Regions from separate parts of the Limosilactobacillus sp. C0001E2 genome, predicted to be linked through region 2. Evidence: predicted binding sites of a transcription regulator. Region 2 holds the regulator's gene; the other holds the start of a gene.
What was found. The regulator NrdR, encoded in region 2, represses ribonucleotide reductase genes. The targets are predictions, from matches to a motif close to ACACNATATATNGTGT.

Region 1 (16,808 bases), on a different contig from region 2:
CAACTCTCACATTGGTTAGCACCAATTTCGTCTTGATCGTCAGTAAATGTCCGAATGTAGTAGATTGATTTGATACCCTTTTGATAAGCATAGTGACGAAGGATGTTTAAATCCCGAGTGGTCATCTTATCTGTGCGACCGTCTTTCCATTCATACATTCCTTCAGGGATGGTGGAACGCATAAAAAGTGTCATGGAAAGCGATTGGTCAACGTGTTGCTGAGCAGCTGCATAGGTATCAATCACTGAACGCATGTCAGTATCATAAGCAGACTTATAATAAGGCATTGTGTCATTGCTTAGATACGGAGCTGGATAATAGATTTTACCAATCATCTTTTCTTGCCGTTCTTCAATTTTATTGATGATCGGCTGAAGACTGGAAGTCGAATCGCCAATGTAAGAAGTGGATCCGTTTGGCGCTACCGCAAGCCGGTAAGCATTATAAATACCGTCTTCCATAATCGCTGCTTTTAGTTGCTTCCAATCATCAATCGATGGAATAAAGATTCCTGCAAAGAGTTCTTGAACAGCTTCTGATTGTGGTCCCCAATCTTTTGTAATGTATTTATCAAAGTAGGAACCGTCCGCATAGGCGCTTTTGTCGAAATCAGCAAACGTTTCATGTCGTTCAACGGCAATTTCATGTGAAGCGACCAACGTCCAGTAGTTTAATAACATGAAGTAGACACTGGTAAATTCTAGGGCAACCGGAGAACCATATTGAATGTGGTGTTTTGCGAGATAACCGTGCAATCCCATCGCGCCAAGTCCAATTGCATGAGAACGAGCATTTCCACGTTTGATTGATGGGACAATGTCAAGGTTTTCAATATCAGAAATATGAGTTAGACCACGGGTAATAGCACGAATTGACTTACCGAAGTCGGGAGTTTCCATCATATTTGCAATATTAGTAGAACCTAGGTTACATGAAACATCCGTCCCTAATTCTTGGTAGGTTTGATCATCATTCACGACGGAAGGCTTTTGCACTTGGGCAATTTCAGAACAAAGGTTGCTCATGATGATTTTACCGTCAATCGGATTGGCACGATTTTCAGTGTCAATATTAACGATGTATGGGTAACCAGACTCTTGTTGTAGTTTAGAAATTTCATCTTCGAGGTCGCGGGCATTAATTTTCTTTTTGGTTATTTCATCGTTAGCGACCAGGTTATCGTACTCTTTAGTAATATCAACGTAGGCAAATGGTTCGCCATAGACCCGTTCCACATCATAAGGACTGAACAAGTACATATCCTCATCGTTTTCAACAAGTTCATAGAATTTATCAGGAACGGTAACCCCTAGTGAAAGAGTCTTAATTCGAATTTTTTCATCGGCATTTTCCTTTTTGGCACCAAGAAATTCGACGATGTCTGGGTGGAAGACACTGAGGTACACAACTCCGGCGCCTTGTCGTTGTCCCAGTTGGTTAGAATAAGAGAATGCATCTTCCAAAAGTTTCATAACTGGGACCACACCACTGGCGGCACCTTTAATCTTTTTAATTGGGGCGCCTGCTTCTCGCAGATTAGTTAAGTTGATACCAACACCACCACCAATCTTGGACAGTTGGAGGGCAGAGTTAATGGTCCGACCAATGGTATTCATATTATCCGTGGTTTGGATTTCAAAGCAGGAAACGAATTCGCCCCGACGTTTACGCCCCGTATTAAGGAAGGTGGGGGTAGCTGGTTGATAACGTTGATTAATTAATTCATGCGCTAAGTCCATCGCTAAGTCCTCATTTCCATTAGCGAGGTAAAGTGCATTCATTGCTACTCGATCGATATAATTCTCTAAGTAATATTCCTTATCATTTGTCCGCAAAGCATACTGAGCATAGAATTTATATGCTGCCATGAATGAGTGGAAATGGAAGTGCTTAGATTTTAAATAGTCATATAATTTGTCAATAAATTCGTTACGATATTGACGAATGAATCCTTCTTCCAGATAGTCATGGTCGATTAGCCACGTTAGTCGTTCTTGAACAGAAGCAAAGTGCTTAGTATTTGGTTCAACGTTATTTTTAATAAAATCGTCTAATGCTAACTTATCTTTGTCTAATTGGATTTGACCATTCTTAGGAATATTGATTTCGTTGTTGTAATCAAAGTATTTAACTTTGGTTAGGTCGATGTCTGATAAAGCCATAAATTCACACACTCTCTTATCTCTTAGGTTGATTAAAAATAGCAAAAATAAAACAGGCACTGTATATTTACCGGTGCCTGTTAAGCTTGAAACCCTTAGGCAAGTTGTTTCAGCATGTCAGGACGAAATCCAGAAAAGGCATCGCCGTTAGGAAGCTTAACCACAGGTGTGGCACGAAAGCCATCAGCTTTAAGCCGTTCAATAAATTCTGGTTGTTCATCAATATTATGTTCGACAAAGCTAACATTATGTTGTTTGAGAAACATTTTGGTCATTTTACATTGGACGCAATTATTTTTTGAAAAGACAGTTACCATCACTCTCATCCTCCCGAAGATTAATCTAAATCTTGTAATTGATGTTTCTTAGTATAGCTTTTTTCGGTAAAAAATCAACGTGTAAACAGCAGATATTGTGTTATTAGTTTTATTAATCCACCATATATGGTGGTGGTAAAGCGTTTTCGTTTTTCTACTTTTTTGTAAATTAATTTTAGAGGAATGACTGAATTGACAGTCGATTTTATTTTAAAATTAGGTATGATAGAAAGAAAATGGACCACAAATTGTTGTTTGGAGGTGACGTATGGAGATGTTTGATTATACGGAACCGGCAGACTTTATGCGAGCGGCCATTAATGAAGCCCACCAGGCAGAGTTGTTAGGCGAGGTCCCAATTGGGGCGGTCATTGTTAAAGATGGACAAATTATTGGTGCGGGACATAATATGCGTGAGAAATATCAGCAGAGTATTTACCATGCTGAAATTTTGGCAATCATGGAGGCTTGTGATGCGCTCCATAGTTGGCGATTAGAAGACTGCGATCTTTACGTTACTTTGGAGCCATGCATTATGTGTAGTGGTGCAATCATTCATTCACGTCTGCGCCAAGTATATTACGCTGCACCGGATCCAAAGGCTGGAGCAGTCAATAGTTTATATACATTACTGAATGATTCCCGACTAAATCATCAAGTGACGGTTCATCAAGGGTTGTTACAGGATGAGTGCAGTCAGATGTTAAAACACTTTTTTCGTGAAATTCGCCAAAGAAAAAAATTAGCAAAACGAAAAAGAAACCGTGAACAAGACTAGTTTTTACTTAAGAAATAGTGTATGATATTTATTGCCGTAAGGCCTTAGGGCAAGGACACGCTTACGAACCGTGTCAGATCCGGAAGGAAGCAGCACTAAGTTTGATGTGTTTTGTGCTCTAAGTTGATATGCAATTAACTCAAGGGACTGGCAATTGCCAGTCCCTTTCTTTTTAGATTCAAAAAAATCACTATATAGTAGAGTTGTACGGGAGGAGGGAACATTGCCCCCTCCTGGTTATTTTTGTTGTATGAAGTCAAGATTTCGCTTTTATCCCGTGAGTAAAACCTAGTATAATATTTAGCAGAAGTTTGTTCATCAAGGAGGAAATTTATGAGCTATCAAGCATTGTATCGGGTTTGGCGACCACAGCGGTTTGCTGATGTTGTTGGACAACAAGTCATTACCCAGACGTTAAAAAATGCGATTATTACCAATCAGATTAGTCATGCTTACCTCTTTGCTGGGCCCCGGGGAACTGGTAAAACTTCGGCAGCCAAAATTTTCGCCAAAGCGATTAACTGTCACCATCAAAAAGATGGGGAACCTTGTAACGAATGTGAGATTTGTCAATCAATTACTGCCGGAACGTTAAACGATGTCATTGAAATTGACGCCGCTTCTAATAATGGTGTGGAAGAGATCCGTGATATTCGTGATAAGGCTAAATATGCGCCCACTCAAGCAGATTATAAGGTTTACATAATTGATGAAGTCCACATGTTATCGACGGGAGCGTTCAATGCGCTACTTAAGACTTTAGAAGAACCACCAGCTAACGTTATTTTTATTTTGGCGACCACTGAACCACATAAAATTCCGTTAACAATTTTAAGCCGGGTGCAACGGTTCGACTTTCATCGGATTTCACCGCAGGATACTTTTGACCGAATGAAGTATATTTTGGATCAAAAGAAATTTAAGTATGAAGAAAAGGCCTTATGGGTGATTGCGAATGCAGCTGAAGGTGGAATGCGGGATGCACTTAGTATTCTTGATCAGGCCTTATCGTTTGGCGATGATGATGTAACATTAGATGATGCTTTGCTGGTAACTGGAAGTGTTACCAAAAAGCTACTACAAACGTACTTTCAACAGGTTGCTACCCATGAAGGCCCGGCTGCCTTGAAGACGATGGACCAGATTTTGGGTCAAGGAAAAGATGGACAACGCTTTATTGAGGATCTAATTTCCTTTATTCGTGATTTGTTGTTGTACCAAGAGTCACCGGAGCTAATTGAAATAGCAGCAACAGGGTTAAAAGAAGCGGACTTTCAAGAACTTAGCCAGTTAGCTAATGCTCAACAACTCTACCAGATGATTGATGTCTTAAATCAAGTTCAAGATGAAATGCGTTTTACTACCCATCCAGATGTTTATTTGGAAGTATTAACGATTCGATTGAGTCAAATTAGCAGTGAGCAACCATCGACAACTGTGACTGCCGATCAACAAGAAATTGATCAGCTGAAGCAACAGGTTCAATCTTTGCAACAGGTGGTGCAAAAGTTATCAAAGCAGGCTCCACCGGTTAATCAGCCTCGAGTACAGCCTAAAAAGTCGGCACCAACTGGTCAACCAGTGCGGATTAACCTGGAACAGGTTTACCAAATATTAGATCATGCTACTAAGCAAGATTTAGTTGATTTACAAAATATGTGGCCAGATATTTTAAATCTGCTGAATCCAGCTTATCGGTCACTGATTGAACTTTCTAAGCCGGTTGCAGCGAGCCCGGATGGGGTTGTGGTAGCGTTTGATAATGGTTTTTTACTTCAAAAAGCGTCAGTCGGGAATTTGGCTGATGATGTCAATCAAGGGCTGGAAAAGATTACCGGTAGTGAACGGCATGTTGCGTTTGTCCCGAGTGGCAAATGGCCACAAATCCGGCATGATTTTTTGGCAGATCGGGGCTATTTTAAAAAGCAGTCGACCACTCAAGTAAAAGATCCAGTAAAGACGAGTCAGCAAAAGCAACATGATCAAATCACCAGTCAAGCGGAAAATTTTTTTGGAACTGGTGATGTGGAAATTAAGAACGATTAATAATGTTAATAAAGGAGAAATAAAACAATGCGCGGAATGAACGGAATGAATATGCAACAAATGATGAAGCAAGCCAAAAAAATGCAAAAGCAGATGATGGCAGAGCAAAAGGATTTAGCAGCACAAGAATTTGTTGGAACTGCACCAGATGACATGGTCAAGGCTAAGTTTACTGGTGATAAAAAGTTAGTTGACTTACAAATCAAGCCGGAAGCGGTTGATCCTGACGATGTTGAAATGTTGACGGACTTAGTTGTGGCAGCGGTCAATGATGGCCTCCAAAAAGTGGATGCTGCAACGCAGCAAAAACTTGGCAAATACACTAAAGGACTAGGAATGTAGTATGCAGTACCCAGAACCAATTGCTAAGTTGATTGCGAGTTACATGAAATTACCCGGAGTTGGTGAAAAAACGGCAACGCGCCTCGCTTTTTATACAATCGGCATGGATGAAGACGATGTTAAAGATTTCTCTAGGGCTTTGGTATCAGTTAAAGAGGATCTTCATTATTGTTCTATTTGTGGAAACATTACCGAAGACGATCCATGCCCAATTTGTAAGGATCAGGGGCGCGACCAAACGACCATTGTGGTGGTAGAAAATTCGCGTGATGTAATGGCCATGGAGCGGATGAATGAGTATCATGGCTTATACCACGTATTACACGGGACAATTTCTCCAAGTGAAGGGACTGGTCCGATGGATATTAACATTCCATCATTAATTGAGCGTTTAAAAAAGCATTCAGAAGTTAAGGAAGTAATTATTGCTACCAATGCTTCAATGGATGGGGAAACAACTGCTCAGTACTTGGCTAAGTTATTGAAGCCCGCGGGAATTAAGGTCACCCGGCTTGCCCATGGTTTGTCTGCGGGTGCGGATATTGACTACACTGATGAAGTTACTTTATTCAAAGCGGTTCAAGGAAGAACGGAGATGTAGACATGCTCTTTAAAAGTGATCCGCAGCGGATGCGTAAAATCGGTAATCGTCAACTCATGCAATTAATTTATGCAACCAAAGATAGTTGGAATCAGGCGCGCGAAACAGAACAGGCCGTTTATGAAGGTCACGTTGATAGCGAATTAACTGATCGGACTAAACTGCAGGAATGCAAGTACATGTACCTTTATCAATGGGCCCGGAAAAGAAAAGCACATGGGCACCTTAATGATGGGGTCATCCAACATTAGGAGAATAGATATGCAAGGAAGGTTTATTTCATTTGAAGGACCCGATGGTGCGGGGAAAACAAGTGTCATCAGCGCAATTCAAGAGTGGCTGACGCAAAAGTATGGTGAACAAGCCGTCTTATTAACGCGAGAGCCGGGTGGTAACCGAATCTCAGAACAAATTCGACAGATTCTTTTTGACGATCACAATACAAATATGGATGCACGGACGGAAGCGCTATTATTTGCTGCGGCCCGTCGTCAGCACATTGTAGAGGATATTGAGCCCGCATTACAGGCGGGAAAGATAGTCCTGAGTGATCGATACGTTGATAGTTCGGTCGCTTACCAGGGTGGCGGACGTCATCTTGGTGCGGATGATATTTGGGAATTAAACCAATTTGCCATTCATGGACTTCTCCCGGATTTGACCATTTATCTGGATATTCCATCAGAATTAGGGCTCGAACGAATTAGTAAACATCGGCAAAATCAGGTCAACCGATTAGATCGAGAAAAGTTACGATTTCACCAGGATGTTCGGAATGCTTACCTGACTTTAGCTCAACGTCACCAAAAGCGAATTCAACTAGTAGACGCGAGTCAGCCACTGCCAACGGTTATTAATACGGTGCAGAAAATGATTCAAAGTCGTTTCAACCTTGAATAAGGAACGAGAAGGAGGAAGAACTTATGAAAATGATTATGGCAATTGTGCAACCGAAGGATAGTAATCGGGTTCGGGATGCACTAGCAAAAAATAAAATCGGGGTCACTAAGTTGACCACTTCTGGTGGCTTCCTTCATGAGGGAAACACCACATTTATGATTGTAGTTGAGGATAAGCGAGTGGATGAAGCGTTAGAGATTATTAAGGCGAATGCGAAGACTCGTCAAGAATATATGACGCCAACAGCCTATATTGACAATGCTGCTAATTCTGTACCAGTCAATGTTCAAGTTGGCGGTGCAACGGTATTTATTTTACCGGTCGATAAAATGTTGCACTTTTAAGCGCAACAAACTGAGAGGAGCACAACGTGGGAATGCAATCATTAACAGCCCAGGATTTGCAGCCAGCGATTGTTGAACGTTTTCAACACATTATTAGTAATGGAGAATTAGCGCATGCTTATCTATTTGTAGGTCCCAATGGTTCTGGAAAACAGGAATTAGCTCAGTGGCTAGCACTGAGTATCTTTTGTTCCCATCGTCAAGCAGGTCGGCCAGATTTTACGTGTGATGAATGTCAACGGATTTTATCAGGTAACCACCCTGATGTGGTCCGAGCAACTGCAGAAGGCCGGCAAATCAAAGTTGATCAAATTCGTCATTTAAAGGCGGAGTTTACCAAGTCCGGGATGGAAGGCCAGAAAAAGGTCTTCATTATTGAGGATGCCGATAAAATGACCGTTAGTGCTGCGAATAGTCTCCTTAAATTTATTGAGGAACCTGGGGCGGGAATTTACATCTTTTTATTAACAAATAATAAAAATGCAGTGTTGCCCACGATTCAATCCCGAACCCAGATTATTGAATTACAACCGCTTGCTAAGACAATTACTCAAGAGTTGCTGGATAGCAAAAAAATTCCAGAATACTTACTATCAATTATTTTAGGGTTAACAGACTCAGCTGAGCAGGCAGCTCAATGGGTGGCTGATGATTGGTTAGCAAAAGCGATTGACGCAGTTGTGCAGTGGTTTAAAGAATTAGTTCAAGGAGATCCCGTGGCTTTCGTGGATATTCAAACAGTCATGAAGGGGCTTGCTAGTGAACGAGAAAAGCAATTACTGATGCTGGATTTAATGGCGTTAATCTGGCGTGATGGACTAGTTGCTAAATTAATGCCAGCAGAAAGTGACCAATTGTATTTTCAGCAATGGCAGGAAATCATTGTTAATGGTGTCCAGCGGTATTCGATGCATCAGTTAATTCAGGCTAGTCAGGTGACTCTTGAAGCTCACCAGATGTTGGGACAAAATATTAGTTTTCAAAACGTGGCCGAACAACAAACGTTACGGATCTTAAAGTTGTTACATGGGTAGGTGAATTGTCATGGAAAAACAACCAGTTGATAAGAGCGAAATTTACGAGCAATTTGCCAGGTTAAGTCAACAAACCAAGGATTTAATGGAAAGCATTGAAATTCTTTCTGACCGGATGACTAAGGTCTTAGCAGAAAATGCGCGGCTAACGATTGAAAATGAGCATTTGCACGAAGTGATTGCGGATAAACATGTTCAAAAACAAGAAGAGGGTCTTTCTGAGTCACGAAAAATGTTGCAAAAGCTCTATCAGGAAGGGTTTCATGTTTGTAATGACATGTATGGTAAACGCCTGGAGCCAAATGAATCTTGTACGTTTTGCTTAGATGCTATTTATGGGCGGCATAATTAAGGAGTAAGGGATAATGCAAACAATGTCGAGCTTTCGCGAAAACGCTGGGAAACTGTATTTGGTACCAACACCAATTGGTAATTTAGACGATATGACCATGCGAGCAATTAAGACTTTAACGGCAGTCGACCTAATTGCTGCCGAAGATACTCGGCATACGCAAATCTTACTCAATCACTTTGATATTCATACCCCCACGATTTCGTTTCATGAACACAATACGGCAGAACGAATCCCCCAGTTAATTGAAAAATTAAAGGCGGGTCAAGAAATTGCCCAATGTAGTGATGCTGGAATGCCGTCTATTTCTGATCCGGGGAAGGAATTAGTGGCTGCTTGTGTGGGCGCGGATATCCCCGTTGTACCGCTTCCGGGGGCTAATGCTGGGATCACGGCATTAATTGCATCAGGTCTGAGTCCGCAGCCATTTACTTTTTATGGTTTTTTAGAGCGTAAACACCAGCAACAAGTCCGCCAGTTAAAACAACTGAAAATGCATCGTGAAACAATGATTTTTTACGAAGCACCCCACCGACTGAAAAAAACTTTGAAAACCATGGCGGAAGTTTTAGGAATGGAACGGCGGGTGGTTTTAGCCCGGGAGTTAACCAAGCGTTATGAAGAGTTTATTCGCGGTTCGCTTTCTGAAGTCATCGAGTGGGCTGATACAAATCCGGTTCGGGGCGAATTTGTGATTTTAGTGGCCGGTAATGATCAATCAATTGAGCAAATTCAGGAACGATCGCAGGGGACGCCAATTGAACAGGTTGACCAAGAAGTAGCTAATGGACTCAGTACGAATGCTGCCATTAAATTAGTAGCAAAACGCTTAGGAATTAAAAGACAAGAGTTATACAAACAGTATCATCAGTTTTAGGAGTTATTATGGCAGGACAAAAATTTATCCTTGAGCATCAAGTTAATTACTATGAATGTGATCCCAGTGGCCATCTTAGCTTGAGTATGCTAGTGGCGTTGATGATCTTAGCTTCCGAAAAACAGAATGCTCAGTTAGGGGTGGATGAACACGTCACCAAAGAGCTTGGCGGTGGCTGGGTAATCATTGATTATGAAGGGCATTTTCAACGAGAATGGCCAAAAGAAAATGAACAGGTCAAATTTGAAACTGCAATTGTTGCTTACAATAAATACTTCGTGGTTCGCCAATTTGTGATCAAAGATTACCATGAGCAAATTATTGGGACGGTGAACGGCCTCTTTGTTTATATGGATTTACATAAACGGCGAATGGCTAAAATTCCAGAAGTAATTATGACTCCATATGAAGCAGCCAGCAGCCTACGATTGCCAAAGGTGGCTCGTCCGGATAAGGTAGTGGCAACTGATGAATGGCAAGAAAACCACTATCAGGTTCGTTATTTTGATATTGATTACAACGGTCATGTGAATAATGCCCGGTATTTTGATTGGATGCTTGATACGTTAGATCATGATTTCTTGCAGAAACACCAAATTGTAGGGATCCGGATGAATTATGAGCATGAAGTGCGTCCACAGACAGTGGTCAACAGTATGGCCGCCACTATAGAAAACAATGAACAGGAATGGACGACCCAGCATCAGATTTGGGTAGGAACGCAAAAGTGTGCTATGGCGACGATTAAATGGCAGTGAAAATTTTAAAAGGGAATTCATCAATTGATGAATTCCCTTTTTTGCATGGTCCGTGGTATTCTGAAATAGTAATCAGGAGAAGTAAAGGGGCGTTTGCTGTGGAAAAAGGATTATTGGGATTAATCTTCTTAAAACCCGATCGGTTAACCTTAAGAATCATTGATTTAGATAAACACCAGGTTGTCAATGAAGCCCGGTCTGGATCTTTACATGTCGGACAGCAAGCAATTGCTAATTATGCGGAAAATATTTCAGCCATTGCGAATAATCTGATGGGCTTTAAAAGGTTACTGGCAGACTACCAAGTAACTAATTATTATCTATACGGAGCATTGACGGATATTGATCTAGTTACGGGAAAGTATGTTGCAAATCAAATTTACGTGCGCACTGGATTAAAAATTCAGTGGTTAAACAAGGATCAAACACTAGCTAATGTCCTGGCAGCGGTTGATCAAGTTGTCGAGCACGAAGAGATTGAGAAGAAACAGTTAACGGGGTACGTCTTAAATATTGGCCTTAACACCAGTAATTTAGCCTACTACAAAAAGGGTAAGTATACCCGTTCTTGGGAAATCGATTTAGGTAAAGCGCGTCTTAGTCAATTGGTTAATAATTTACGGCAAACAGCCGCCACCCCTAGTGACATTATTTTAGATTACATTAGTTCAAAGCTAGAGTACTTAGTGCCAGAATTGAAAAATAATGAAGAGTCGACAATGTTAATTCAAGGTGCCGAAACGTTAGCAGAGCGGTATTTACCAGCTGAAAAGCATGTTGAGAAGGTTCCCCATAAAGAATTTCATAAACGGTATCAACACTTACTGAACGCTTCGGATCAATACATTATTCATCACTACGATGTTGATGAACAGAGTGTTAACTGGGTCTTACCAACCTATTTGATTGTTCGGCAAATGATGCGGTTATTGAACGTCAAGAAAGTTTATGTGACGGACGTTTCAGTGCTTGATGGATTGGAAGTCACCCGTGCACACCCCGAAGTGGTTATTAAAATGGTTAAAACGGCTGCCGATAATCTAGCAATTCGCTATGGGGCGGATTCTAGCCATAAGCGGTTTGTGACTGCAGTTGCCATGCAGTTGTATGATGCGCTAAAACCAATTCACCGCTTGGATGACCATTATCGTTTGTTACTGGAGGTAGCATGTAAGGTTGATGACATTGGTAACTTTATTAACCCGCAAGGGCACTATCGCCATTCAGCGTATATTCTAGAAGCCAACCCGTTAATTGGTTTATCCAGTCAGGATAATGAAGTGATTGCTGAAGTTTCACGGTACCACAGTTCTGAAACGCCGGAAGTTAGTCAACCCCACTACATGCACTTGGACAGTGAAATTCAATTGCCGGTGGCCCAATTAGCAGCGATTTTACGGGTAGCAGATTCCTTAGACGATTCACGATTGCAAAAGATTCTCCAAGTTCATTTAGCACTAGTTGGGGATGATTTGCAGATTAAAGTTAAAACTACTGATGATTTGGTTTTGGAACAGTGGGCATTCGAGCGGAAAAACCAGCTGTTTGCTGAAGTATATGGACTGCATCCTAAATTAATGATTGTGGGGAGGGATTAAGCGATGTATAAAGACTTCTATAAACCAACGAACTACGTTAACCGTGAACTATCGTGGATTGATTTTAACGGTCGCGTGCTTGATGAAGCATTAGACCCGCATAATCCATTATTGGAACAAGCTAACTTTGTTGGGATTACCCAAAGTAATGTGGATGAGTTCTTCATGGTCCGGGTTGCTTCTTTGCATAAGTTATCCGCAGCCAAAGTTACGACAACTGACGCTTCTGGAATGACGCCAGAAGAGCAGTTGGAAGCTGTTAATGACAAGGAACACCAGATGGTAGAACGTCGTTACCGAGTATATAACAAGCATGTATTGACCGAACTAGCTCGCCATGATATTCAAATTCTCCGGGAGCGGGACTTACCAGATCGTGATTACGAATTTACCCGTCGGTACTTTAACGATGAATTATTGCCAGTATTGACACCCATGGCGGATGATGCTTCCCGGCCCTTCCCATTTATTAATAATGGGTCATTAAATATTGCGGTAAAACTTCACCGGAAAAAGCATGGAAAGCCGGCAAACGATCCGGTTTTGGAGGGTGACCAAGAAGTAGTTGGTCAAACTCCCGAACCACATGAAGACCGTCGGCACCATGGCGATAAATTTGCAACAATCCGGGTGCCAAGTATCTACAAGCGGTTAGTAAAATTACCGGAAAAGAATCATTTTGTATTAATCGATGATTTGATTCAAGAATTTATGGCAGTATTGTTTCCTGGCTACAAGATTGATGCCAGCGGCACATATCGTGTAATGCGGGATATGGATTTAGATGTAGCCGAGGAGGATACGTCTGATTTATTACGGTCTGTTCAACACCAGTTACGAGCTCGCGAACATGGGCAAGTAATGCGGCTTGAAATTGGTAATCACTTTGACCACTGGTTGGAAGAGCGCTTATGTGATAATTTACACGTGGCTGAGAATGCGATTTACCGGGTGGATGGTCCGGTTGATTTAAGTTTTCTGAAAAAATTATCTGGGATGGTCAATGGTCATGCTGATTTACGTTATTCGCCATTTAAACCATATTTGAACCCAATTTTAGACATGGATCATAATATTTTCGATGCTATTCGGCAGAAAGACTATTTAATGCAACATCCATATGACGATTTTCAATCGGTGGTCAATTTTATCCATCAAGCGGCGTTGGATGATGCAACCTTGGCAATTAAAATGACCCTTTATCGGGTATCCGGAAATTCGCCGATTATCAAATATCTTGGTATGGCAGCCCAACGTGGAAAACAAGTAACAGTTTTGGTCGAAGTTAAGGCGCGGTTTGACGAAAAGAATAATGTCCGTTGGGCACGTCGACTGGAGCAAATGGGATGTCACGTTATCTATGGACTAGCTGGGCTAAAGACGCACTGTAAATTAGCGTTAGTTATTCGCCGGGATGAAGATGGTTTACGGCGATACATGCATTTAGGAACGGGAAATTATAATGATGTTACTGCCCATTTTTATACTGATATGGGAGTACTTACCTGTGACTATGAATTAGGTAGTGATATGACGAACCTCTTTAATATGCTTTCCGGCTTTGCACGACCGAAGTATTTCCATAAGTTACATGTGTCACCAAACGGGATTCGGGATTTTATTAACGAGAAAATTGATCAGCAAATAAAAATCGCGCAAAGTGGTAATCCTGCATTGATCGGTATGAAGATGAATTCCTTGTCCGACAAGCAGATTATTGCTCACCTATATGAAGCGGCGACTGCGGGAGTACAGATTCGTCTAATTGTTCGTGGGATTACTTGTTTACGAAATGATTTACCAGAATTGCATGGTAACATTCAAGTCCATTCAATTGTGGGACGGTTCCTAGAACATTCCCGAATTTATTACTTTAGCGGAAACGACCATGAGGAAATATATTTGGCGAGTGCTGATATGATGACGAGAAATCTAAATCGACGGGTAGAAGAATTATTCCCGGTAACGGAGGATGAAACCAAAGCCCGGGCAATTAGTATTTTTCACGAAATGTGGCATGATAATACTAAAGCTTGGCGATTAGTGGGCAATCACTATGTCAAAATGCATCCAGACGGTCAAAAACCGGTGAACTCACAACAATTCTTTATGGATGAGGCCACAGCACTACGTAAAAAGGAAAAGCATGAGCGCAAAAACAAAAAGCATTTTAGTAACGTTTTTGAAACTTTAACTAAGCATGTTTCTGGTCTGCTGTTAAACAAGACTGCGACCAATGAAAAGGAGTAGCCGATGAGTATTAACTTAGCAATTATTGATCTGGGATCGAATTCTTGTCGTTTACGAATTACCCGTATTTTTGAAAATCAGCGGACAGAATTAGTTCGTTATGAAAAAGAGTATGTTCGCTTATCAGAAAATATGGGGCCAGAAAAGGTTCTCAAACCGGAGCCAATGGAGCGAACGATCGCAACGTTAACCCGGTTTAAAAATATTTGCGCAGAATTGAAGGATGTGCGGCTAATTGCGGTTGCTACTGCTGCTGTCCGGCAGGCGGTTAATCAAGCAGAATTCTTACACCGGGTCGAAAATGAGCTCGACATCCGTTTTACAATTCTTTCGGGTGAACGAGAAGCTTACTTAGATTATGTCGGCGTTTCCCGTACTTTACCCATTGATAATGGTCTAATCATCGATACTGGAGGTGCCAGTATGGAAATGATCTTAGTTGATCAAGGGCAGGCTGAAGAATTAGTAAGTTTACCAATTGGTTCAGTGACCCTTTCCCAAAAGTATCATTTGAATGACCAGGTTAGGGCAGCTGACCTCTACGATGCAACAATTAAGGTTGATGAAATGTTATCGACCCAGCGGTGGTTAAATCGGGCCCGTCATACGCAAGTAGTGGCGCTTGGCGGCAGTAATCGTGCATTAGCCAAAATGTACCGGTGGAAATTAGCGAAGGATCCGGCGACCGTCCAACCAGTCCATGGGCTGACGATGCAAACCAGCGAAGCCAACCAAATGATGCATGAGTTGTTAGCGACTGACCGCAATGGGCGGGCTGGAATTCGTGGTATCAATAGTTCCCGTGCGGATGTGATCGTCGGGGGACTCCTACCATTAATGGCGTTACTAAGACAACTGAATTTACGTGAAGTCCGTTTCAGTAACAATGGTCTCCGTGAAGGCTTATTATTTGAATACCTAGATCATGAAATTGAACGAAGTCAACTACAAGAGATTTAAAATCAAATCTCTGTTAAAATGAAAACGTGGTATAATGCTAGTAAAGTTTTAGTAAACTTTTATTAAAAATGGAGGCAAACAAAGATGGCAATTTTGGTTTGTGGTGGGGCCGGCTATATCGGTTCACACATGGTCAAACGGTTAGTTGAAAATGGCGAAGACGTGGTTGTGGCAGATAATCTGTCGACTGGCCATAAGAAAGCAATTGATCCTCAAGCTAAGTTTTATCAAGGTGACATCCGTGACCGGGCTTTTCTGGATCGCATCTTTTTAAACGAGGATATTAAGGCAGTTGTCCATTTTGCGGCATTCTCAATCGTTCCTGAATCCATGAGTGAACCACTGAAGTATTTTGACAATAACACCGGTGGAATGATTACTTTATTGGAAGCGATGCGCGACTTTGGAATTAAGTACATCGTCTTTAGTTCGACGGCCGCTACCTATGGTATTCCAGAGCACATGCCGATTAAAGAAACGGATCCGCAAAAGCCAATTAATCCATATGGTTTGTCTAAGCTCATGATGGAACATATGATGGCCTGGGCAGATAAAGCTTATGGCATCAAGTTTGTGGCGCTTCGTTACTTCAACGTGGCGGGGGCTGCTCCGGATGGCACGATTGGGGAAGATCACGGGCCAGAAACCCACTTGGTTCCAATCATTATGCAAGTTGCTCAAGGAAAGCGACCAGAATTAAGTATTTTTGGCGATGACTATAATACTCCTGATGGGACTAACGTTCGTGACTACGTTCACGTCATGGATTTAGCGGATGCGCACATTTTGGCGCTTAAGTATTTGGAAGATAATAACCAATCTAATGCATTTAACCTTGGTTCTTCAACTGGGTTCTCTAATAAGCAAATGCTAGAAGCGGCACGGGAAGTAACTGGCAAGGAAATTCCAGCCAAGATTGCTGCCCGGCGTCCAGGGGATCCAGACTCATTAATTGCGGCTAGTGATAAGGCTCGCAGTGTACTGGGCTGGAAGCCACAATATGATGATGTTCATGATATTATTGCTACGGCTTGGAAGTGGCATTCAACTCATCCAAAGGGTTATGATGATCGTAATTAAATAAAGCAGCGGTGACTGGGATTAACCAGTCGCCGTTTTTATATTGAAACTCACTGAGCTGACTTGACGAATATGGTAAGATACTTACTGTATGAAAGGACGGAGAAAGATGAAGATACTCGCTCTTGACACTTCTAATCATCCCATGAGTGTTGCACTTGTTGAGGATGATCAATTAAAAGCTACAATTACATTAAACATGGTACGTAACCATAGCGTTTATGTTTTGCCCGCAATCAATGATCTTTTTACCAAAGTTGGTTGGCAACCAAGCGATGTTGATCGAATTGTTGTTGCTAATGGGCCTGGTTCGTATACTGGAGTGCGAATCGCGGTAACGACTGCCAAAACGTTAGCAATGACCTTAGGAAAAGACTTGGTTGGAGTTTCAAGCTTGAAGGTCATTGCT
Region 2 (16,808 bases):
GCTGAAAATATCGTGCGGACACCAGCAGGATCGACCTACGATGCTTACTATCGTGATCAAAAATTAGGAACGTTTACAATTCATCTTTACGGAGAACACAGTGTCCTTAATAGTTTAGCGGTTGTTGCAGTGGCTTACATGGAACATGTTGATTTAACCGCAATTCAAAAAGAGTTAGCAAACTTTAATGGGGTTAAGCGGCGTTTTAGTGAAAGTAAGCTGGGTGACATGACGATTATTGATGATTATGCTCACCATCCATCAGAAATTAATGCTACGATCGATGCTGCTCGGCAGAAGTATCCAGACAAGGAATTAGTGGTGGTTTTCCAGCCCCATACTTATTCACGGCTTCAGGCGTACTTAAAAGGGTTTGGGCAAGCCTTAAGTAAGGCGGATCAAACATTCGTTACCCCAATTTTTGGTTCAATTCGGGAAAATGCGGGGCATGTTTCTAGCGCGGACCTTGAACAGCTGATTCCTGGTAGTGAAGATATTGACATGCAAACTATGAATAAACTTTTAAATTACCATCATGCAGTGGTAGTCTTCATGGGCGCTGGTGATATTGAAAAGTATGAAGATGAATATGCGCGTTTATTGAAAAAGTAGTTTATAAAAGAGTAAAAATCCTTGATTGAAATGGTGGCGTTTGCTACCATTTCTTTATAAATTTACTGATTTAAGGAGGAGTTATCGTGGATAATTTTTCACAAGAACCGCGTCGTGAAGTGAACGCTGCGGGATTAAATAGTTTTTTAACCCGGATGTATGGGTTAATGTCAGTTGCGGTCATCGTTTCTGCATTTGTAGCATATTTAACGATGGTTCCATTTCGGGCATCGTCATTAGCATTTGCGACGCAGCACAGTGGAATGGTTTGGTTAATTCTACTTTTGCCTATTGCACTCTCGATGGGGATTAGTTTTAGTGCTACGCGGAATCCAGCAGGAAGCCTGCTAATGCTAATGGTAATTGCAGTAATTTATGGATTTGAGTTCTCGCTCATCTCGATTGCATATACCACTGCTAATATTGCTGCTGCTTTCCTATCATCATCTGCAGTTTTCATTACGATGACAATTTATGGAACAGTAACGAAACGTGATCTTAGTCGTGCAGGAAGTCATGCTTTAGCTGCCCTGGTGGCATTAATTATCGCTAGTCTGATTAACATGTTCTTACGAAGCGCTGCAATTTCTTACGTTTTTTCGTATATTGCGGTAATCATCTTCGTAGTCTTAACTGGTTGGGATGCGCAAAAGATGAAGAACATTTATCTTAATTATGGATCACAAGTATCAGTTGGTGGGTTAGCCGTTTTAGGTGCTTTGCAATTATACCTGGACTTCATTAACCTCTTCCTATCCTTATTACAAATCTTTGGGATGAGCGATCGGAATTAACGTTTCCTAGGGGACGGACAATGAGCTAGTGTGCTAGTTCTAGTCCGGCCTCTTTTTATTTTGGGTTAAAGATTGGTACAATGGTACCAGAAAGAGAGCGAGGTTGAATTATGGCAGAAAAGCAACTTTTATTAATTGACGGAAATAGTATAGTTTTCCGGGCATTTTATGCAATGCACACGCAAATCGACCGTTTTACTAATCAAGATGGTTTACATACAGCAGCCATTTATGGTTTCAAACTAATGTTGGATCATGTCTTAGAAAATTTTAAACCGGATGCGGCTTTAGTTGCCTTTGATGCTGGTAAAACTACTTTTCGGACTGCTAAATATCATGACTACAAAGCTGGCCGAGCAAAGACACCCGAGGAATTGACCGAGCAGTTCCCTTATGTACGGCAATTGGTAGAAGCTTCAGGACTGCATAGCTATGAGCTGCCAGATTATGAAGCCGATGATATTATCGGAACACTAGCAAAACAGGCAGATCAGGCGGGCTTTCGAACCTTAATTGTTTCTGGGGACCGTGATTTAACCCAATTGGCAACTGACCATACTACCGTCGCGGTAACTAAGAAGGGAGTCACCCAAACCGAACACTTTACGCCAGAATATATGAAGGAGAAACTCGGGGTAACTCCAACTCAATTCATTGATGTTAAAGCCTTGATGGGTGATAGTTCAGATAATTACCCGGGAGTAACCAAAATCGGTGAAAAAACTGCATTGAATTTAATTCGTAAGTATGGTTCTTTAGATGGGATTTATGAAAATATTGACCAGATGAAGAAGAGCAAACGGAAGGATAATTTAATCAATGAAGAAGCTATCGCTCGGCAGTGTCAAGATTTGGCACGGATTCGACGTGATGCGCCAGTTAAAATTGGACTAGCAGACCTAACTTACCAAGGACCTCAACAGGAAAAGTTAATTGCTTTATTTAAAAAGCTAAATTTCAAATCATTTTTAGCCAAAATGCAAGTAGCTCCAGATACTCATCAACCAGTGGTCAATGAACAGATCCAGTTTACTGAACTCACTGCTGACAATCTTGCAGAACTTAAGCAAATTAAAGATCAGATGGTCTTCCTTTTGGAATTACCTGATTCTAATTACCATGTCTCACCAGTGGCGGGGTTTGTGATTGGCTCGCAGGGTCACTGGTGGGTTAGTCGGGATCCAGAACTTTTATCGGCACCAGAAATCAAGGAGTTATTAGAAGATCAACAAATTAAAAAGGATACGTTTAATGCAAAGGCACATTATGTTGTCCTTCATCGACAAGGGATTGAACTTCATGATGTTGGTTTTGATTTTTTGCTCGTCTCTTACTTATTAAATACGAATGATAACAGTAATGATCTGGGTCAATTAGCCCATGAACATGATTATTACCAAGTTCAATCTGATGAAGAAGTTTATGGGAAGGGGAAAAGTCGCCAACTCCCCGATGATCAGAATGTTTTCTTCACTCATCTGGTTCAAAAAGGAATGGCGATTGAGCAGTTAAAACGTCCTTTAATTGACCAGCTTCATGAAAATGAGCAGTGGCCGTTGTATACCGACATTGAACGTCCGCTTTCCCACGTGTTAGCCCAAATGGAAATTGCAGGAGTGCACGTTGATGCCACCACTTTGAAAGAGATGGGTAGCAAGTTAAAGGAACGACTAGCGGAATTAGAACAAGCCATTTACAACGAAGCTGGGGAAGAATTTAATATTAATTCGACCAAACAGTTGGGAACGATTCTTTTTGAGAAGATGAAGTTACCAGTTATTAAAAAAACAAAAACCGGTTATTCGACATCGGTTGAGGTTTTAGAAAAATTGCAGGGCCAAGCACCGATTATTGATAATATTTTGATTTATCGCCAAATTTCTAAAATTCAGTCAACGTATATCACTGGTTTGCTCAAGGTTATTCATTCATCAGATCAAAAGATCCATACTCGTTATTTGCAGACCTTAACACAAACGGGGCGGTTATCATCAGTTGATCCAAACCTCCAAAATATCCCCGTTCGATTAGAGGAAGGAAGAAAAATTCGGCGCGCGTTTAAGCCGAGCCAACCCGGATGGAAGATTTTCTCTAGTGATTACTCTCAAGTTGAATTGCGAGTTCTCGCTCACGTAACGGGGGACCGTAACCTTCAGCAAGACTTTATTGATGGCAAGGATATTCATGAAAGCACTGCTCGACGAATTTTCCACTTGTTACCTGGAGAAAAGGTAACTCCAAACATGCGACGGCAGGCTAAGGCGGTGAACTTTGGGATTGTCTATGGGATTAGTGACTATGGATTGTCACAAAACATCCATGTTACCCGAAAACAAGCTCACGAATTTATTCAAAGTTACTTCAAAGAATTTCCAGGAGTTCAGGAATATATTGAAAATATTGTCAAGCGCGCCAAGAAACAAGGGTATGTTGAGACTTTAACCCATCGTCGCAGGTACTTGCCAGAAATTAATTCCAAGAACTTCAGTCAGCGTTCATTTGCTGAGCGAACGGCAATGAATACACCGATTCAAGGGAGTGCCGCTGATATTATTAAAATTGCAATGATTAATATGAATGAGCAACTTCAAAAAGCTGGGTTAAAAGCTAAAATGTTGTTGCAAATTCATGACGAATTAATCTTTGAAGCTCCAGAAGAGGAAATTGATCAACTGCGAGAATTGGTGCCAAAGGTGATGGATTCCGCAGTTAAATTAGATGTACCGCTGAAAGTTGAAAGCAAAGTTGGCGACACCTGGTATGATTTGAAATAATGGAGCGGTAATTATAATCGTTATTTAAGATGGGATCGTGACAGAAGACACTAACGTTTTCATGCTCACAATCCCATTTTGTAGACTGGGCTAGATTGAGTAATTTGCAATATTTCCGTAACAGTTTATAATGGTTCTAAAAACTCGGGAGGCGGGATTATGCCTGAAATGCCGGAAGTAGAAACGGTTCGTCGTGGATTAAACCAAATTGCAGACGGTCAGCAAATTATTGGAATTGATGTTAATTATGGGAAAACAATTGAAAATGATGTGGAAGAATTCCGCGAAGCTTTAGTTGGTCAAACGATTGAACATGTTGATCGACGTGGAAAATACTTACTGTTTAGATTTTCTAACCACCTAACGATGATTTCTCATTTACGGATGGAAGGGAGTTATTTTAAACAACAGACGGGAACGCCGGTTGATAAGCATACTCACGTGATTTTTCATTTTAAGAATGGTACAGATTTGTGTTACCGTGATACCCGTAAATTTGGCCGGATGCGACTAGTAACGACTGGTGAAGAGATGAATTACGGTGGTCTACGAACAATTGGTCCTGAACCAACTGAACAAGACTTTAAGCTCGATTACTTTGAACGAATATTACATAAGAGTCGTGGAAAAATTAAGCCATTTTTATTGAATCAAAGTCACGTTGCTGGGCTTGGTAATATTTACTGTGATGAAGTATTGTGGATGAGCAAGATCAATCCGGAACAGGCCGCTAACACTCTTACACATGAACAAGCTAAGACGTTACGAGAAAATATTATTAAGGAAATTGCAACGGCCACAGAACATAAGGGGACGACTGTGCATACTTATAAAAATGCATTTGGCGATGCCGGTGGTTTTCAAGACTACTTAAAAGCTTATGATCATGGTGGCGAGAAGTGTCCCCGTTGTGGAACCAAGATGGTTAAGATTAAGGTTGCTCAACGCGGTACAACTTATTGTCCGCACTGTCAAGAATTGATTGAAAAATGATGATTATTGGTATTACTGGTGGGATTGCCTCTGGAAAGTCAACGGTCAGTAATTATTTAATCCGGTGTGGTTATTCAGTAGTGGATGCTGATCAGGTTGCTAGACAGGTGGTTGCACCAGGAACAAGTGGCTTGAAAAAAATTGTGCAGACCTTTGGCCCAAAGATTTTAACTGGTGATGGACGTTTAAATCGGCAGAAATTGGGTCAGATAGTTTTTGATTCACCAAATCAATTACAAAGATTAAACGAGATTTTGCAACCGCTGATTCGACAGGAAATTATCCGACAATTGACAGCATTGCAAAGGGCGGATCACCAATTAATCTTTTTAGATGCACCGTTATTATTTGAGCAACATTATGATGCACTGTGTGATTTAGTAATGGTTGTGGTCGTTTCACCAGCGATTCAATTAGAACGTTTAATGAAACGTAACCAGCTCACAGTGGAACAGGCTGAATCAAGAATTAAAAGTCAGATGCCATTAGTGGCTAAAGAAGCATTATCAGATCTAGTTATTGATAATAATTCGACCATTGCTAGAACCGAACGACAAGTCCAACAATGGTTGGATAATGTTCAGTAGTATGAATGTGGTATAATGATGCTTGTTTATTAAGCTAGTATAAGGAGGGCAGTAGTTTGATATGTCCACACTGCCATAAAAATGGTTCCCGAGTAATTGATAGTCGGCCGAGCGAAGACGGTACTTGTATTCGCCGACGGCGTGAATGTGCTAACTGTGGTTTTCGGTTCACTACTTTTGAACGATACGAAGAAACCCCGCTGTTAGTTGTTAAAAAGGATGGGACCAGACAGGAATTTAATCGCCAAAAGATTTTAAATGGTTTGGTCCGTTCAGCCGAAAAGCGTCCAGTCAGCATGGAACAACTTACAAAAATTGCGGATAAGGTTGAAAGTCAAGTCCGTCGTTTAGGTGAGACCGAGGTTTCTAGTCAGCTAATTGGTAAGTATGTAATGACCGAATTAAAAGCGGTGGACGAAGTTTCCTATATTCGTTTTGCAAGTGTTTATCGGCAATTTAAGGATGTGGATGCCTTTATGAGTGAATTACAAACTATGATTGGTAACAACAAACGAAGTGATCATAATGACTAACTTTCAGTTAACCCCTAAAACCGGCTATGTTGTTAGTGCTGCCCCCGATTTTGCCAATAATAATGAACAAACTTTTGTTGATTATTATTTACCGTTAATGAGTCCCAATGCTTTGGGGCTTTTTTCAGCATTGCAGTATCAACTAAAGGAACGCCCAATGATTTCAGATCGCCAACCAGTTACCAAATTATTATCCCAATTAAACGTTGGTATCCGGGTGATTACAGAAGCACTTTCGCAATTGGAAGCCGTTGGGTTAATCAAGACGTTTACCAGGACTGACGAATTAGGGGCGGTAGCCGTCTTTGAATTACATCCCACGTTAACTCCAGCTGCGTTCATGAGAGATGAATTACTAAGTGTCCAATTATTAGAAATGGTGGGCCCAGAACGTTTTGAGCAGTTAGGAACTGCGGCATTGGGTTATTATTTAGATGTCGATGAATTAACAAATGTCAGCCATTCCTTCTTTACAGTGTTTCATCCAGATCGAGACCATCTGGCAGATGATGTCGCACTTAAACGCACGCAAAAACAAATTAAAGACGCCACTAGTCATCGGGTAGCCACTAATCAGGTTCCCAAAGACGGTTTTGATTTACATTTTGTAGCGCAACAGTTATCGGGAGCTGGGATTGATCCTGAAATAGTTAATCAATACCAAAAACTAATTTTAGTTGAACACCGGGTATATGGATATGATGAGTTAGCCATTGCTCGTTTGATTGAGCAATCAATTGATATGGTTGATAATCAGTTCAGTGCTGAGGAGTTTAAAAAACGGGCGCGCAATGCTGGTCACGTTTCTACTCCAGATCAGCAAGAAAGTCACACTAGTGACAAACCAGTTAACGGACTAGAAATGACCGGGTTGCCAGAGAATGTACAGGAACTAATTCGGCAGTGTGAAAATCAAGCACCGATGGAGTTTTTAGCACAATTGAAACAGCAAACCAATGGTTACGTCAGTTCTGCCGAACGATACACAGTGGAACGGCTCGTCCAACAAAGTGGGTTATCCGATGGTGCGATTAATTTATTGCTATGGTATATTATTGGTGAGCAAGGTTTGGCAACGGTTAATGCTAACCTAGCAGATGCGATTGCTAATAACTGGGGACGGGCTGGAGTGCAAAATTCGGTGGATGCTTTCAATGAAATTAAACGGCATCAAGCCGCTCGACTACAACGGCAAAGGGCTGGACGTTCGTTCCATAGTAATGGACGAAAGGGATCAGTTAAAGAAAAATTACCTGAGTGGGCAAAGAAGGGCTACCAACCGAAGACCAAGTCAGCGTCTCCTGAACAATTGGCCGAGTCAAAACGCTTATTGGCTGAGTTACGAAAGAATCGTCAAAAGCGTCATCAAGGAAATGGGGGTGACCATTAATGGAACCACTACGTAAGTTATTAAAGAATCAAAATAGTGAAAAAACCACTGAGCAGATTTTTTCTGAAGTGTTTGCTGATCAAGATGTTAAAGCCTTTTTAGATACCAATCGAGAGCGGTTAACTGACGAAGATATTCAACGGGGACGATCAAAACTATATGAATATGTTCATGAAAAACATCTCGCTCAAAATGGTGCCCCAAGTGTCGCTCCAGGTTATACTCCACGACTGGTTATGTCGGCCGGGCAAATTGATGTAACCTATGTTCCAACCACTGAACTACTAGAACAGCAGGCAATCCAGGCAAAACGGCGACGGGTCAATAAGCGATATATGCCAAAATTTATTGAGCATGCCACCCTCGATGACTATTACACTAATAATGAAGGTCGAGCTGCAGCATTGAATGCAGCTGTAAAGTTTGTTAATAGTTACTCAAAGGATAACTTCGTTCCCGGAATCTATCTTTCCGGTAGTTTTGGTGTTGGGAAGACCTATTTACTAGGGGCAATTGCAAATGAACTTGCAGATCAGGGAGTTAATAGTATGCTAGTTCATTTTCCAACCTTTGCGGTGAATATGAAGGGGTCCATTGCCCGTCATACCACCGAGCAAGAACGCGATGAAGTTAAACAAGCCCCCATTTTAATGCTCGATGATATTGGAGCAGATGCATTATCACCATGGTTACGGGATGAAGTTTTGGGAGTGATTCTGGAATATCGGATGCAAGAAGAATTACCAACCTTTTTTAGCTCAAACTTTTCCATGGATGAATTAACTGACCATCTTGCACAAGATAATAACGGTAATAGTGAGCCGTTAAAAGCCCAACGAATTATGGAACGGATTCGCTTTTTGTCCCGTGAGGTTCGGATGGTGGGGCCAAATCTACGAGCCAAGGGATAAAATAAGATTTAGTCTTGACAAAGTTTAGCGAATTGATTAATCTAGTATTTGTTGAAAGAAAAGCAGAAGCACCCGCTTCTCGCCTTGGTGACTAGAGTTGCCGGGCTGACGAGTTGAATGAAGCTAGATTACGAATGTGATTTAGTATTTTCAGGCGGGGTGATATGCACCTCGCTTTTTTTGCTTGTTCTTTCGTTATCAAAATTGGAGGTGTATTGCCATAGCTCAAGGAATGAATGTCAATAACGGTATCCGTGCCATAGAAGTTCGCTTGATTGATCAAGATGGAAATCAATTAGGAATCAAATCCAAGCGTGAAGCTTTACAATTAGCAGAAGAAGCTGATTTAGACTTGGTTCTTGTTGCACCAAAGGCTCGTCCAGCGGTTGCACGAATTATGGATTACGGTAAGTATCGTTTTGAGATGCAAAAGAAGGAACGTGAAGCCCGTAAGAATCAAAAGACTCAAGCGGTAAAAGAAATCCGTTTGAGCCCAACGATTGATACCAACGATTTTAACGTTAAGTTAAACCGGGTTCGTAAGTTTATTGCCAAGGGTGATAAAGTACGAGTTTCATTACGTTTCCGTGGTCGGGCGATCACGCACAAGGATATCGGTCGTGACATGATTGAAAAGATGGCAGATGAGACTAAGGACATTGCCACCGTTGTTCAACGACCAAAGATGGAAGGACGGAGCATGTTTTTAACACTTGCCCCAATTACTGATAAGGCAAAAAAATAAAGAGAAGGTAGGAAATAGTTATGCCAAAGATGAAGACTAATCGCGCTGCTGCAAAGCGTTTTAAGCGGACTGCTAAAGGCGGTTTCAAGAGTGGTAACTCATTTACTAGTCACCGTTTCCACGGTAAGACCAAGAAGCAACGTCGTCAATTACGTGGTCTGAGCATGTTAGACAAGACTAACGTAAAGCGTTTCAAGAAGATGCTTCCTTCGAAGTAATGCATACTGCTAATTAATTTAACAATACAAATCAAACTAGGAGGTTACCACTATGCGAGTTAAAGGTGGAACAGTTACACGCGCTCGTCGTAAGCGCATCATGAAGTTAGCTAAGGGTTATACTGGTTCAAAGCATCGTCTTTTTAAGACTGCTAAGGACCAAGTGATGAAGAGTTACACTTACGCTTTCCGTGACCGGAAGGTAAACAAGCGTAAGTTCCGTGAATTATGGATTGCACGGATCAATGCTGGTGCTCGAATGAACGACATTAGTTACAGCAAGTTAATGCACGGTTTAAAGCTTGCTAACATTGACATCAACCGTAAGATGTTAGCTGACTTAGCCGTTAACGACCCAGAAGGTTTTAAAGCGGTTGTTGACGAAGCTAAGAAGGCTTTGAACTAGTTCATCAATTTATTGAGATTAGGGGAACCCAGCGAAGTGACCCTAATCTTTTTTTATTAATTGAACCACCCCTGTTCAATCGTTATAATTAGATTGATTAATGAAACATGAGGTAAGACATTGATAGCAAAATTCAAACCAACGTGGATGGTAAAAACAGTTTATAATATTTCACCTGATCAATTAAAACAATACGGGATTAAGGCGGTGTTATCGGACCTTGACAATACGCTGATTGCTTGGAATAATCCAAACGGTACTCCCGAGTTACGACAATGGATGAGCGAATTACGCCAGGCGGGGATTCCGTTGATCGTTGTTTCTAACAATAGTGCGCAACGAGTTGCTAAGGCGGTTAAACAACTTGATTTACCGTTTGTTTCTCGTTCCTTAAAACCATTGAGCTTTGGGATCACAACAGCACGGAAACGCCTTGGGCTTTCCCGGAATGAGGTGGTCATGGTTGGCGATCAACTGATGACAGATATGCTGTCCGCTAATATTGCTGGAGTACGGTCAATCTTGGTACAACCGTTAATTAATACTGATAAATGGGATACCCAGATTAACCGGTTCTTTGAAAAATTTGTGATGAAAGATCTACTGAAAAAATATCCAGAATTAAGATGGCAGGAGGATTTGGATGACTGAAGAAAGTAAAACTAATGAAGAATTACGGTGTATCGGCTGTGGAGCAATTATTCAGTCTAAGGACCCAAATGAGCCGGGGTATACTCCTGCGGCGGCCGTCAAAAATGGATTAGCAACCAACGAATTATATTGTCAACGGTGTTTTCGTCTCCGTCATTACAATGAAATTGCCCCGGTTTCATTAACGGATGATGATTTTTTGCAATTACTGAACCATATCCGTGAAGCTAATGCGCTGATTGTGTATGTTGTAGACATCTTTGATTTTAATGGGAGTCTCATTCCAGGTCTCCACCGTTTTGTCGGGGATAATCCGGTACTCTTAGTTGGTAACAAAGAGGATTTATTACCGCATTCTCTACGCCGGTCAAAGTTGCGTGATTGGATCAGACAACAAGCTAATATTGCAGGAATTCGGCCCATTGAAACACTCTTGGTATCGGCCAAAAAGAACCACCAAATTGAGGAACTATTAAATACGATTGAGAAATATCGACAACATCGTGACGTTTATGTGGTTGGGGTAACTAATGTTGGTAAATCGACACTAATTAACCAAATTATTAAACAACGAACGGGCGTCAAAGATTTGATCACAACTTCGCGTTTTCCGGGAACCACTTTAGATAAAATTGAAATTCCACTTGATGATGGACAAGAACTAATTGATACACCGGGGATTATTCATCAACACCAGATGGCGCATGTTCTACCGGATCAAGATTTAAAATTAGTAGCACCACAGAAAGAGATTAAGCCTCGCACCTATCAATTATCTGATGGTCAGACCATTTTTATGGGGGGCATTGCGCGTTTTGATTATTTAAAGGGTCCTAAGGTCGGTGTAGTAGCATACTTTGATAATAATTTGCAACTTCACCGGACTAAACTTAGTAATGCTGATAAATTCTATGAAAAACATCTTGGTGATTTACTAACTCCGCCTACAAAGACCACTAAAGACCAAATTCCATCATTAGAGCGTTTTGAATTTTCTACTGACGAAAAGACGGATCTGGTTTATGAAGGCCTAGGGTGGATTACGATTCCAGCTGGAATTGCGGTTGCGGGATGGGCTCCCCAAGGAGTGCGTGTTCTGACCCGGCGTGCAATGATTTAATAATAAGGAGTAAACAATTGAAATTACGAGGAAAACAAAAACGATACCTTCGTGCACAGGCGAACCATTTTCAAGCAATTTTTAGTGTGGGTAAAAATGGGTTAACTCCAGAATGGCTAGCACAGCTTGATGGTGCACTGAATCGTCGTGAATTAATTAAGGTTAATATTTTACAAAATGCTGATGTTACAACTGATGAGGTTCGTGATTATATCGAAGGCCACAGTGACATTGACGTTGTTCAGGTTATTGGGCGCGTTCTAGTCCTATTTAAGGAATCTGACCAACCAGAATTTCGCAATGTTTCGTTAAGAGTGAAGAAGATTTAAGGGGCGATAGTTTTGCGAGCGGCGGTTCAAACGGTACCAAAGGTTAAGTATCAACGCGTAGGTTTTAGGCGACGCAAACGAATTGGACTCTATGGTGGCACGTTTAATCCCGTGCATAATGCGCACCTTTTAGTTGCGGACCAAGTGGGGAAAGCTTTGGCATTAGATAAAGTGTTGATGATGCCGGATATGATTCCACCACATGTTGATAAAAAGGATGCTATTGCGGCAAAGTTGCGCGTCAAGATGCTTCAATTAGCCATTCAAGAGAACCCTTTTTTGGGGATTGAATTAGCTGAAATTCAACGTTGCGGTGTGAGTTACACTTACGATACCATTTGTGAATTAAAGCAACAGCATCCAGAAGTGGATTACTACTTTATTATTGGCGGAGATATGGTTGACTATTTACCAAAGTGGTACCGGATTCGGGATCTATTAAAGATAGTAAATTTTGTCGGTGTTCGTCGGACTGGAGCAGCAAACAAGAGCGATTATCCGGTCATTTGGGTGGATGTGCCTGAAGTTGATTTTTCGTCAAGTGATATTCGACAACGAATTCATGATGGTCGTTCGATTAAATATATGGTGCCAGAAAAAGTTGAGCAGTATATTAAGGAGCATCAGTTATACATTGACTAAGCAAATTACATATCAAGAAAATTTATTACCATTAACTAGGGAAGAGTTGGTTGAACGTTTACAACAGGCACTTTCAAAAGGGCGTTTTGAACATGTTTGTCGGGTTGAACAAACAGCGATTGAGCTGGCCCGGTTATACAATGTTGATGTCGAAAGGGCAAGTATTGCTGGGCTCTGTCATGACTATGCAAAAGAAAGCCCAGATGAGGACTTTGTTAAGTTGATCCATCAACGTAAAATGTCCCCGGAATTACTTCAGTATGGTAACGCGATTTGGCATGGCGTCGTTGGTGCTGAATTGGTTAAGGATGAGCTTGGTGTTCATGATGAAGATATCCTTAACGCAATCCGTCAACACACCACTGGTGGTCAGTATATGACCAAGTTAGCCCAGATTATTTATATGGCTGATTATATTGAACCGGGCCGTGATTTCCCGGGGGTCGAAGAAGCGCGACGAATAACGAAAAAAGATTTGGGGGCCGGGGTGGCCTATCAAACCAAGCATACGTTAAACTACTTGATTGCCGCAGGACAGCCTGTTTACCCCAAAACGATTGATACGTATAATTCTTGGGTACCAAAATATAGAAAGGAAATTAATTAATGAATAGTAAGGAATTATTGGAAAAAGTTGTGAAAGCCGCTGACGGTCGGCGTGCTGAAGATATTGTGGCACTCCAAGTGGACCAGATTAGCCCAATGGCCGATTACTTTGTTATTATGACTGGTGGCTCTGATCGTCAGGTACAGGCCATTGTTAATGCAATTGTTGAGATGGCACATAGCAACAAGTTGGAAATTGGTAGTGTGGAGGGAAAACATGCTGCTCAATGGGTTCTAGTGGATTTAGGAGATGTTGTTGTTCACGTTTTCCGCGAAGAAACTCGCCATTTCTATAATCTAGAAAAACTTTGGTCTGACGCACCATTGGTGAACGTTAGTGAATGGGTAAATGACTAAATGATTTACGGATCCTTTGCTCAATACTATGATGAGTTGTTTGATGAACAATTATATTCAAAATGGGCCCAATACGTTCAAGAAAATACTTCAACGGGAGGGCAGTTACTTGATTTGGCCGGTGGCGCTGGTCGGTTGGGTGTTTTGTTAGCCCAAGCAGGTTATCAAGTTACAGATGCTGATTTGTCCGATGAAATGCTTGCTCTTGCTTCTAACCATGCACAAGCGGCGAATATTAAACTACAACTAGTGCAGGCTAATATGCTGGATTTGACAGCGCTAGGATCATTTAACACCATTACTTGTTTTGCGGACTCGCTATGTTATCTGCGTGATTTAACGGAAGTACAGCAAGTTTTTCAACAAGTTCAGCAACATTTAGTTGATGGTGGGACCTTTTTATTTGATATGATTACACCATATCAAACGGATGTCGTGTATCCGGGCTTTATGTATAACTATCAATCTGAAGACCAGCAGCGCTATTTTTTATGGTCAAGTTATCAAAATGATGATGTTGAGCATGGTGTGATTCATGAATTATCATTTTTCAATCGGCTGAGTAATGGTAATTACCAGCGACTCGCTGAAACCCACTTTGAACGTTCGTATCCACGTCAACTAGTTGTAAAGGCACTTCAACAAACGGGCTTTAAGAGCATTGAAGTATCCAGTGACTTTGGCCATGGAAAGCTCAATGCACAAACAACTCGCTGGTTTTTCAAGTGTCAGAAGGGTGAATAAGATGAAAGCAGTTGGGTTAGTTGTTGAATACAATCCTTTTCACAACGGACATTGTTATCACCTGCAAAAAGCGCATGAATTGACTGGTGCGGATGTTGTAATAGCGGTAATGAGTGGTAATTTTACCCAGCGTGGCGAACCAACCATTGTTGATAAATGGCAACGAGCTGAAGCAGCATTGGTCAATGGGGTCGATTTAGTGGTTGAATTGCCCCTAGTCAATGCAGTCGAACCTGCCGATCGTTTTGCAGCAGGAGCCCTCCGCCTTTTGGCTGATCTCCAAGTTGACTCAGTTGTGTTTGGGGCCGAACATCCGCAATGGGATTTTGAACGGATGGTAGCGATGGAGGACCACTTTTCTACCGAACAATTTAAACAGTTTGACCAAACTTACGCAACGCAATTCAACAGTCAGTTACATGAACAGTTAGGAATTTCATTAATTGAGCCGAATGATATTTTGGCGTTTAGTTATACCAAAGCTAAACTCAAAAATGACCTGCACCTTAATTTGGTTCCGCTGGCCCGTCAAAACAGTCAGTATCATGATCAAACAATCACTGGGGAAATTGCCAGTGCTAGTGCCATTCGGCATGCAGTTCAGAAACAAAAATGGGATCTATTGAAAAAGGCGGTACCGAACAGGACCTTTAAGCAGTTACGAACTCAGTCAAGGGTACCCTCGTGGGAATTCCTATACCCGATATTGAGAAACGAGTTAATTCAGGCGCCCAGCTCACGATTAGCGAAGATCTACCAGATGTCAGAGGGACTGGAAAATCGTTTAAAACGAGCTGCTCAACACCACCTCACTTTTACAGAGTTTATTAAGGAAGCCAAGACAAAACGCTATACATACGCTCATTTAAGCCGTCTGTTGCTATACGTTGTTCTACAAGCTACTACCAGTCAAGTCAATACCGCCATTCAGAATCCATATCATCACGTGTTGGGGTTCACGGCACGAGGGCGGCAATATTTACACGAGGTTAAAAAGCAATTAGAATATCCATTAATTGTGAAAGTTGACCAAACTCTCGATGGCGGCCGACTTGATTTAGATTATCGGGCGGGAAAATTGTATCAAAACTTTACGCCAGTTGAGCAGGATTTGAAACACTCACCATTGCGGTTAGAAGTGTCAAGTAAAAGTCGTTGACATTCATTAGTGGTCAGCGTATAATTGGGCACGTTGCATTAGGAGGTTAGTACTATGAAATGGTCACTAAACGAATTACATCGCTATTCAGAAGAACCACTTCATTTCAAAAGTACTTTTGATCTGAAAGCATCATTAATGAAGCGCTTCCCGAATGAAATTTTGGATGCGCAAGCAATGGATGTTGAAGGTTACGTTAGCTATGACGATGGTGATGCCACAGTCACTGCTCACGTAGAGGGACAGATTACCGTACCTTCCACCCGTTCATTAACACCTGTGAAGTTGCCGTTGAATTTTGACTATTCAGAGACATACACGGCAGAGGAAAATCACTTGTCACGGTATGATGATCAAGAGGTCGTTTTTTTGTTACCGCATGACCATCAGACAATTGATTTTGATGAATCGTTATTAGAAAATATCTATGAGCAGATTCCGACACGGGTGTTAACCCCTGATGAACAATCCAAGGATCAGTTACCTTCAGGAAAGGGCTGGTCAGTAACTGAAGAGGTTACTGATGATCATCAGGAAACTAACCATGTTGATCCACGTTTCGCTAAGTTAAAAAATTTATTTCCTGATCAGGACACAGATGGTTAGCGGACGGTTAAAAACCAAGTGGATAAAATTTTTATAAGGAGGTGTCAAACATGGCTGTACCAGCACGAAAGACATCAAAGACTCGTAAGCGTAACCGTCGGGGACACATTAAGTTGACTGTTCCTGGTTTAGCACCTTGTCCAAACTGTGGTGAACTTCGTAAGTCACACATGGTTTGCCCAAACTGTGGTTACTACAATGGTAAGGAAGTTGTTGCTAAGAACAACTAAGCGACCAATTTTAATTAAAGGCTTTCCTCTAGGCGCCGGACCTGGGAAAGCCTTTTTTATTTTATAATTTTGGGACCGTTAATTAGAGAACTATGATAAACTTAATATTGATTTAGAAAAAATTGTGAAGGTGAAAAAATGAGTCGGATTTTAATCATTGAAGATGAAGAAAACCTTGCCAACTTTGTTAATTTGGAACTGAAACATGAAGGTTATGAAACAGATGTTGAGCTTGATGGTCGAGGTGGGTTGGAATCAGCTTTAAATGAAGATTTTGATGTAATTCTATTGGACTTAATGTTGCCAGAACTTAACGGAATTGAAGTAGCTCGCCGAGTTCGTGAAGAAAAGAATACGCCAATTATCATCATGACAGCACGTGATTCGGTTATTGATCGAGT

Region 1: nrdH (glutaredoxin-like protein NrdH) is a predicted target of NrdR. The motif match lies at 2,597-2,612, and genes of this name have one in related genera.

Annotation. Positions count from the first base shown of each region.
Region 1 covers NZ_JBWPXC010000003.1:59,831-76,638, forward strand. Annotated here, with positions in the region: gene nrdE (class 1b ribonucleoside-diphosphate reductase subunit alpha) at 1-2,162, opposite strand, end outside; gene nrdH (glutaredoxin-like protein NrdH) at 2,258-2,479, opposite strand; gene tadA (tRNA adenosine(34) deaminase TadA) at 2,748-3,257, shown strand; RNA gene ffs (signal recognition particle sRNA small type) at 3,294-3,393, shown strand; gene dnaX (DNA polymerase III subunit gamma/tau) at 3,591-5,303, shown strand; gene AC1EKL_RS04035 (YbaB/EbfC family nucleoid-associated protein) at 5,331-5,645, shown strand; gene recR (recombination mediator RecR) at 5,647-6,246, shown strand; gene AC1EKL_RS04045 (YaaL family protein) at 6,249-6,497, shown strand; gene tmk (dTMP kinase) at 6,508-7,146, shown strand; gene AC1EKL_RS04055 (cyclic-di-AMP receptor) at 7,170-7,490, shown strand; gene holB (DNA polymerase III subunit delta') at 7,523-8,524, shown strand; gene AC1EKL_RS04065 (DNA replication initiation control protein YabA) at 8,535-8,876, shown strand; gene rsmI (16S rRNA (cytidine(1402)-2'-O)-methyltransferase) at 8,890-9,753, shown strand; gene AC1EKL_RS04075 (acyl-[acyl-carrier-protein] thioesterase) at 9,762-10,511, shown strand; gene AC1EKL_RS04080 (exopolyphosphatase) at 10,610-12,109, shown strand; gene AC1EKL_RS04085 (RNA degradosome polyphosphate kinase) at 12,113-14,359, shown strand; gene AC1EKL_RS04090 (Ppx/GppA phosphatase family protein) at 14,363-15,319, shown strand; gene galE (UDP-glucose 4-epimerase GalE) at 15,404-16,399, shown strand; gene tsaB (tRNA (adenosine(37)-N6)-threonylcarbamoyltransferase complex dimerization subunit type 1 TsaB) at 16,509-16,808, shown strand, end outside.
Region 2 covers NZ_JBWPXC010000001.1:374,780-391,587, reverse strand. Annotated here, with positions in the region: gene murC (UDP-N-acetylmuramate--L-alanine ligase) at 1-612, shown strand, start outside; gene AC1EKL_RS01955 (Bax inhibitor-1/YccA family protein) at 699-1,406, shown strand; gene polA (DNA polymerase I) at 1,517-4,180, shown strand; gene mutM (bifunctional DNA-formamidopyrimidine glycosylase/DNA-(apurinic or apyrimidinic site) lyase) at 4,340-5,173, shown strand; gene coaE (dephospho-CoA kinase) at 5,170-5,760, shown strand; gene nrdR (transcriptional regulator NrdR) at 5,817-6,293, shown strand; gene AC1EKL_RS01930 (DnaD domain protein) at 6,286-7,683, shown strand; gene dnaI (primosomal protein DnaI) at 7,683-8,594, shown strand; ribosomal protein L20 leader region at 8,649-8,783, shown strand; gene infC (translation initiation factor IF-3) at 8,827-9,339, shown strand; gene rpmI (50S ribosomal protein L35) at 9,360-9,557, shown strand; gene rplT (50S ribosomal protein L20) at 9,610-9,963, shown strand; gene AC1EKL_RS01905 (YqeG family HAD IIIA-type phosphatase) at 10,084-10,614, shown strand; gene yqeH (ribosome biogenesis GTPase YqeH) at 10,607-11,734, shown strand; gene yhbY (ribosome assembly RNA-binding protein YhbY) at 11,752-12,063, shown strand; gene AC1EKL_RS01890 (nicotinate-nucleotide adenylyltransferase) at 12,076-12,705, shown strand; gene yqeK (bis(5'-nucleosyl)-tetraphosphatase (symmetrical) YqeK) at 12,698-13,312, shown strand; gene rsfS (ribosome silencing factor) at 13,312-13,668, shown strand; gene AC1EKL_RS01875 (class I SAM-dependent DNA methyltransferase) at 13,669-14,412, shown strand; gene AC1EKL_RS01870 (nucleotidyltransferase) at 14,414-15,571, shown strand; gene AC1EKL_RS01865 (DUF177 domain-containing protein) at 15,626-16,177, shown strand; gene rpmF (50S ribosomal protein L32) at 16,228-16,407, shown strand; gene AC1EKL_RS01855 (response regulator transcription factor) at 16,546-16,808, shown strand, end outside.